One region of the Chitinibacter mangrovi genome, then DNA from elsewhere that is predicted to be linked to it. Evidence: predicted binding sites of a transcription regulator. Region 1 holds the regulator's gene; each other region holds the start of a gene.
The links. Region 1 encodes FNR, which switches genes on or off when oxygen is low (the NO sensors DNR and NnrR bind a similar motif). Its sites were predicted from a motif close to TTGATNNNNATCAA; they were not measured.
Positions count from the first base shown of each region.

Region 2: the regulator FNR is predicted to act here: its motif matches at 931-944, upstream of ABHF33_RS16155 (hemerythrin domain-containing protein).
Region 3: the regulator FNR is predicted to act here: its motif matches at 1,259-1,272, upstream of ABHF33_RS12265 (formate/nitrite transporter family protein).

Region 1 is NZ_CP157355.1:3,189,929-3,192,194, forward strand. It holds gene ABHF33_RS15050 (PTS sugar transporter subunit IIA) at 1-196, shown strand, start outside; gene ABHF33_RS15055 (hypothetical protein) at 448-1,140, opposite strand; gene fnr (fumarate/nitrate reduction transcriptional regulator Fnr) at 1,162-1,908, opposite strand; gene hemN (oxygen-independent coproporphyrinogen III oxidase) at 2,232-2,266, shown strand, end outside.
Region 2 is NZ_CP157355.1:3,429,934-3,432,199, forward strand. It holds gene ABHF33_RS16145 (hypothetical protein) at 1-180, opposite strand, end outside; gene ABHF33_RS16150 (DUF2249 domain-containing protein) at 220-438, opposite strand; gene ABHF33_RS16155 (hemerythrin domain-containing protein) at 445-858, opposite strand; gene ABHF33_RS16160 (RrF2 family transcriptional regulator) at 1,054-1,557, shown strand; gene ABHF33_RS16165 (nitric-oxide reductase large subunit) at 1,821-2,266, shown strand, end outside.
Region 3 is NZ_CP157355.1:2,600,708-2,602,973, reverse strand. It holds gene ABHF33_RS12270 (cytochrome b/b6 domain-containing protein) at 1-317, opposite strand, end outside; gene ABHF33_RS12265 (formate/nitrite transporter family protein) at 314-1,147, opposite strand; gene ABHF33_RS12260 (L-lactate MFS transporter) at 1,298-2,266, opposite strand, start outside.

The sequences.
Region 1 (2,266 bases):
GGCCGAGCAGGGCAGCTTTGTCAAAGCTGGTCAGCCTGTGCTGGAATTGGATCTTGAATTTTTGGGTGCCAATGCCAAATCGGTGATTAGCCCGGTGGTGCTGAGCAATGCTGATGACTTTGCGCCTTTGCTGAATCTGGCTTCAGGTTCGGTGATTGCCGGTCAGACGCCGCTGTATACCATCAAAAAGAAATAAAGCGCCTTTCGTGCTAGTAAAAACGCCACCTTCGGGTGGCGTTTTTATTTGACGATAAACGCCACTCGCGTCGCGAGGTTCCCCTCAAGGAGGGGACGGAAGGGGTGGGAATAAAACAGACAGGCTACAGTTTCGAGCCTCGATTTCTCAGGCACGGCTTTGCCGTGACTTGGCAGTGCTGATATCCCACTTTGTCAGTAGCCTGAAACGCCACCTTCGGGTGGCGTTTTTTTATGGTGTTGTGGATGTGTTTAATACTGAGCCAGCAAGCGCGCCAGCTGCTCAGCCGGAGCCTGATTGCTTGCTGAAAAGGCACCAAAGAAGTTGCTGGTTTGCGGGTGGTGGGGGATAAATGCTTCGTCAGGATAGTCGGCCAGAAAACGGCGAGAAATGCTGGCCATGGTCTGGATCTGTAGTTGTTGCTGAGCCATTAGTGAGGCCAGCTGGGCAATCAGATCGGCCTGTGTGAGGGTGTGATCCAGTGCCTTGGCTTGCGTGTTTGCCTCTGATAGCAGTCTCCAGTCCAGAAATGGCGGCGCGCCTTGCGGAGTGAGCAGTGTATGCCAAAGCTGGTTGATGTATCCGCATGAGCCCAGCGGCCCAATATGGAGCCAGCCATTGTGGATGGGTGCCAGATGGTCGATCAGGCTGGCCGCCTCGGTCAGTTGTGCATTGTTGCCGCTGGCCAGCGTGATAAAGCCGTGGCTCGGGGCGATCGGGGAAGGGACGAGCAGCAAATCAAGCAGATTGGGATGGCTGGCTTGCAGGCGATGCACGTATTGATCATCAGGCGCCTGCACTAGCAAAACCTGCGCACCGCTGGCGATGCCCTGTAGCTGGCTGCTCAGAGGATGCAGGCTGTAGCTGTGCACAGGCGGATGAAAGCCAAGCCGCGCTGAGATTAGGGGTATAAGCTGGGAAGGGGCTACTAGATGAGTGTGCATCAATATACCCCTTTGGGTAAATTACTCGTCGTGGCAGGTATTGAGTAGTTTTTTCAAGCTGTCGATGTTCTCCAGCTCGATCAGGCGGTTTTGTACCTTGATAAAGCCCTGATCCTGGAATTTGGACAAGGTGCGGCTCACCGTTTCCAGCTTCAAGCCCAGATAGCTACCGATTTCTTCGCGAGTCATGCGCAAATGAAAGCTGCTGGACGAATAGCCTCGAATGGCAAAGCGTTGCGACAGATTAAGCAAAAATGCCGCCAGACGCTCTTCGGCTTTCATATTGCCCAGTAATAGCATCACGCCATGATCGCGAACGATTTCGCGGCTCATCACTTTATGGAAGTGGCGTTGCAGCAGCGGGATTTCGCGTGACAGTTCTTCAATATCATTAAATGGTAGCTCGCAGACTTCACTGTCTTCCAGCGCAATCGCGTCGCAAGTATGCACATCCGTGCTGATCGCATCCATGCCCATCAATTCGCCCGACATATGGAAGCCGGTCACTTGCTCGCGGCCATCTTCCGAAATCACGCTGGCTTTGAAAAAGCCCAAGCGGATAGCGTAGAGCGAACGGAATGGCTCACCTGCACGATACAGCGCCTCGCCGCGTTTGACCGGGCGGGCCTGTGTGATGATGCCATCCAGCTCCTGCATTTCCTCCGGCGACAGACCCAAAGGCAGACAGAGTTCACGCAAGCTGCAGTTGGTGCATGAATTGCGCAGATGGCGTGGTGACATGTCGCGAACTTGGATCGGGGAAATCATGGGACTCTCACAAGATGATAGTTAAAACAGGCAGGGTAAGTATTGTACCTCTCCGAAGAGGTAGATACCCCACTGTCAGTGCAAGGAACTTGATATGGATCAAGCTCAATCATTGTACTAGCTTTTAAGCTGCGCCAGCTAGCTTGAGTTTGCACCCGCTCCGGCGTGATTTTGTGGCAATCATTTCAGCGGCGCTCTGCTTGGTCAAGCCAGCATGAAGACAAAGTCGCTTGGCACAGTCTGTCACGTAAGGCCGCGGCAAAGCATCTCGGGATAGCCCGAAGCAATAAAAAAACAGCGCAACAATCAAGGCAGAATACACAATGGGCAAGGAATTAATACAGGGTCTCGGTGGGGT
Region 2 (2,266 bases), 240 kb from region 1:
GCCAGCAAAACCGAGCATCAGCAGATGGGTCAAGGCCAGCATGGCGGGCGAGAAGCGCGCTTGCCACGCCTCGGGCGGCAATCCTAGCGCGACTAGCGACGCCAGTAGCAGCCAGCAAGGCGCAGCGCGAAAAAAACGCAAAGGGGTGCTCAATGGCAGGCTGAATTCGGGCTGGAACATGGCGGCGTGTGATTGAGCGTTTCCTGAGTGCTTATTGGTTTATTGGTCGCGAACGAGTTGCAGAATCGCCGAGCCATCGGCCTGTTTGTCACATTCCCAGTGGCAAGGGCGCATATGCAAATGCTCGTACAGCGGGTAGGGCACATGCGGCAAATGGAATAAGCCGATTTGCCCCGGCTCGGCGGTATCGAGCCAGTGCAAAATACGCTCGATCGGTTCGGGTGGCGCCAGCTGGCGCAAGTCAATCAGGGCATGCATGACGGACTATCCAAGTTGGGCAGCAAAGTCGGGAATGCTGCGATCACACATCGGGTACAGAATGTTTTCCTCTTTCATATTGTGTTGCTGCAGCAGTAACAGCAAGGTCTCGGCGCAGCCAAGGTAGTCATCGGTATCCTGCCGGACGGCGGCCTCTTGCAGTGCGCGCATCAATTCGCGCGCCTGGGCGTGCTCCTGCCGCATGACCTGAGTTGGCCCGCCAATGAGGCCGCTGGCTTGCTCAAACGCAGGAAACAGTGCGTCTTCTTCCAGCGCAAAATGCGCCTCGGTCGCTTGAATAAATTCTGCGCTGGCCTCGCGGCAGCGCGCCCATTGCGCCGCTCGCGCCGCTGATTCGGCCTGTGCCAGATATTGGTCACAGTGGCGGTGCTGATTCTGCAGTGTGCTGGTAATGCTCATGGGGGGCCTCTTGCGGGTGTGTGCAGGCAATTTTGCGTCTGTACAGGCTAAAGCGGGCTGGCGCACACGATATTGATCTGCGTCAGTGAGCTACTTTGGAGGTAGGCTTTGGAGGTAGGGCGCCCATCTTGTTCCGTTTCGCTCGCTAGCTAAGGCGCACGATTGCCAGCGCCGCAGGACGGCAATTGCAGTAATATGTATCCTAAATATGACTTCATTGGCGAGAATGTGATGCGGCTGAATGTTTTTACCGATTATTGCCTGCGCACCTTGATTTATGTGGCGATCAAGGACGGTGGGGTGGTGACGCGTGGCGAGATTGCCCAGGCCTATGCCATCTCGGACAATCATCTGATGAAAGTAGTCAATTATCTGTCCCGGCAGGGGTTTATTGACACCATGCGCGGCAAAGGCGGCGGCATGCGGCTGGCGCGCCCGGCAGCGCAAATCGGCGTGGGCGCGCTGGTGCGCCTGTGCGAGGCCGATAGCCCGATGGTCGAGTGTTTTGACCGCGAGCACAATCATTGCAATATCGTCAGCGTTTGCAGGCTCAAGCATGTTTTGCATGAAGCACTGCAAGCCATGTATGCGGTACTTGATCGCTACACGCTGGCCGATCTGATCAACAAGCCGGATGAACTCAACGCCATTTTTGTCATTACGCTGCGTCCGGCTGGCGTTGCGATTGCAGAGCAATAAGTCCGCTCTGGCTGCTAGCAATCACCACTCGTTTTTATTCAGTTTCATCCATGACGCTGAACGCAGCGAAACCGCTTAGCGTCGACTATTGGTGTGGGCTTTATTGATTTCGTTTCAGTTTGCGTTTCTGCTGTATTTCTTTAGAGGTAGACGGGCTTTGCATCTGGTTTTTAATATGTATTTTATTTGCATATTATTAAAACATGCATGTAATATGCACATTAACAGCTGTGCTGCTTTTTTCACCTTCACGGAGAATCATCATGCAAAAAACGCGCAACCTCTGGCGCTGGCTTGCGATTGTGTTTTTCCTGTCTTTTGCCGCTTTGGGCTGGCTGGGCAGGGAAATCTACCTCGACAAACCACCGATTCCGCAACACATCATCGCCAGCAATGGGCAACTGCTTTACACCGGCGAGCAAATCCAGCGTGGTCAGCAAGCCTGGCTGTCTGCAGGTGGCCAGCAAGTCGGTTCAGTCTGGGGGCATGGCAGCTATCTGGCACCGGATTGGTCAGCCGACTGGTTGCATCGTGAAGTGCTGGCGCTGCGCAATATCTGGGCGCAGCAGCAGTACAAAAAAGATTACGAACAATTAAGCCGCGAAGAGCAGGCACCGATTGACGTGCGCGTGGTATCGGTGATGCGGACCAATACCTACGATGCGGCCAAAGATACGGTGACAATACAGGCTGAGCGTGCCTTGGCGAT
Region 3 (2,266 bases), 590 kb from region 1:
GCCAGAAAGCCGATCAGACCATACAGCAAGGCGTGCATCACTTTAGCCACCAGCACCTGCGCTTCATCCTCGCCGCACGGCGCAGGCGCGCCATAGTGGTTCAGCACCAGCAAACGCAGCAGGCTCACGCCGAAGGTCATTTGCCCCAGCACAGAATGCGCCTGCAGCCAGAACGCATGGGCGCTGCTGCCACGGCCAAACCATTGCGCCAGCCCCAGCGCCAGTACGATTCCCAGCACCAGCAGCACCGTCAGCCAGTGCATCAGGACCGAGAACGGATGATACTGCTCTGCCTCTGGGCGAATATTCGGGGTCATGGCAAGTCGATATCCGTCGGGTTGTTAATCTTGCCGTCGGTTTCGGAATACAGCCAGGCGTAGGGCAAGCCGATCAGCAAAGCGCCGCCCACAATATTGCCCAGCGTGGCCGGAATCAGATTCAGCGTCACAAAATCAGCCACCGCCAGATCAGCTCCGGCCAGAATCGCCGCTGGAATAAAGAACAGATTGGCAATACTGTGCTCCATGCCCAGTGCAACAAAAGTCATGACCGGCGCCCAGATACCCACCATGCGGCCCAGCGTATCCTTGGCCGAATAGCCTTGCCAGGCCGCCACACAGACCAGCATATTGGCCAGCACGCCTTTCATAAAGACCACCTGAAACGGCTGGTGAACTTTGTGTTCGGCTAGATTGATAATGTAGGCCGTCCAGGGTTGATGGGCGCTGAGCAGGCCAGTCATATAGGCAAACGCCCAGGCAGCAAACAATGCGCCAAACAGATTACCCAGATAAGACACGCCCCACACCCGCACCACTTCCTGCAGGCGCACTTTACGGCGATACCAGGGCACCATTTGCGTTGCGCAATTGGAGGTAAAAAGATCCGCCCCGGTGAGCACAACCGCAATAAAGCCGATTGGAAAAACGGCGCCAAACAGCAATTTATCCAGCCCGGGGTTTTCTGCCAGCAGTTTGGTCGCGCCCCCTGCCACCACCACGGCCAGCAAAGCACCCAGCGAAATAAAAATCCCGCCCAGAAAGGCCATCACCAGCAAGCGCGGAGGGCGCAGCGCGGCTTTGCTGAGCGCAGCGTCGTCGATGTAATTGACCAGATGGTCGGGGCTTAAAATATTGGAAGCGGCCATTTTTTCTTACCAGCAAAGACATGCAGAGATCATATTCTAGGCGCTTAGCCAGCGCAAAAGATCACCACAATTACCTAAAACCAGCAAAAAGAGCCGAACAATCGGCTCTTTTTGCGGCAAATCAAACTTATGAAACTTCTGCTCCCGGAACTAGCGCCCTGCTGCGCTCAGGGCCACATCGCCCAGTTGCGCCTGCTTTTTCGCCAGTTCGCGATTGACAAAGAGCTTCATCGCCACCGATACGGCAAAAGCAAACAGGAAGATCACTGCAAATACCACCGTCATCGCCGCGTAGCTGCCTGATGCTTCACGCAGGAAGGACGCGAATGACGAGCCCACCAGCCCTGCCATTGCCCAGGCGGTCAGCACATAGCCGTGGATCGCACTCACTTGCTTGGTACCAAACAAGTCACCGATATACGCAGGTAGTGTAGAGAAGCCGCCGCCGTAGCACGTCATGATCAGATAGAGCACCGCCTGAAACACCAGCGCGTCGCGCATTGAAGGCAGGAAATAAAATGCCACTACTTCAATGGTAAAGAAGGTGATGTAGGTATTCGGGCGCCCCAGATAATCGGACATCGTCGCCCAGACCAGACGGCCGCCACCATTAAACAGACCAATCATCCCGACCACGGCACCGGCAGCCAACGGACTCATGCCAGTGACTTCCTGTGTCATTGGCGAGGCCACCGAAATCACCGCAATCCCGCAAGTGATATTAATAAACATCATGATCCACAAACCATAGAACGGTTTGGTTTTCACCGCCTCATTAGCCGTCATTGGCATCAGATCCATCGCCACTTTGGCTTTGCCAGACGCCTGGCTTTCTTCAAAGCCAGCCGGTTTCCAGCCTGCAGGTGGCGGCTCCAGATAGCGGGCCGACGATAACATCACCACCGCGTACAAAATACCCAGCGTGTAGAAGGTATTGGCAATGCCGACGGTCTGGATCAACTCAGCCATCAGCGGCGCACCAAAGAAGGAGGCAAAGCCAAAGCCCATGATCGCCAACCCGGTCGCCAGACCACGACGGTCAGGAAACCATTTCATCAGCGTTGAAACCGGCGTGACATAACCCGTCCCCAGCCCCACCCCACCGAGTACGCCGTAGCA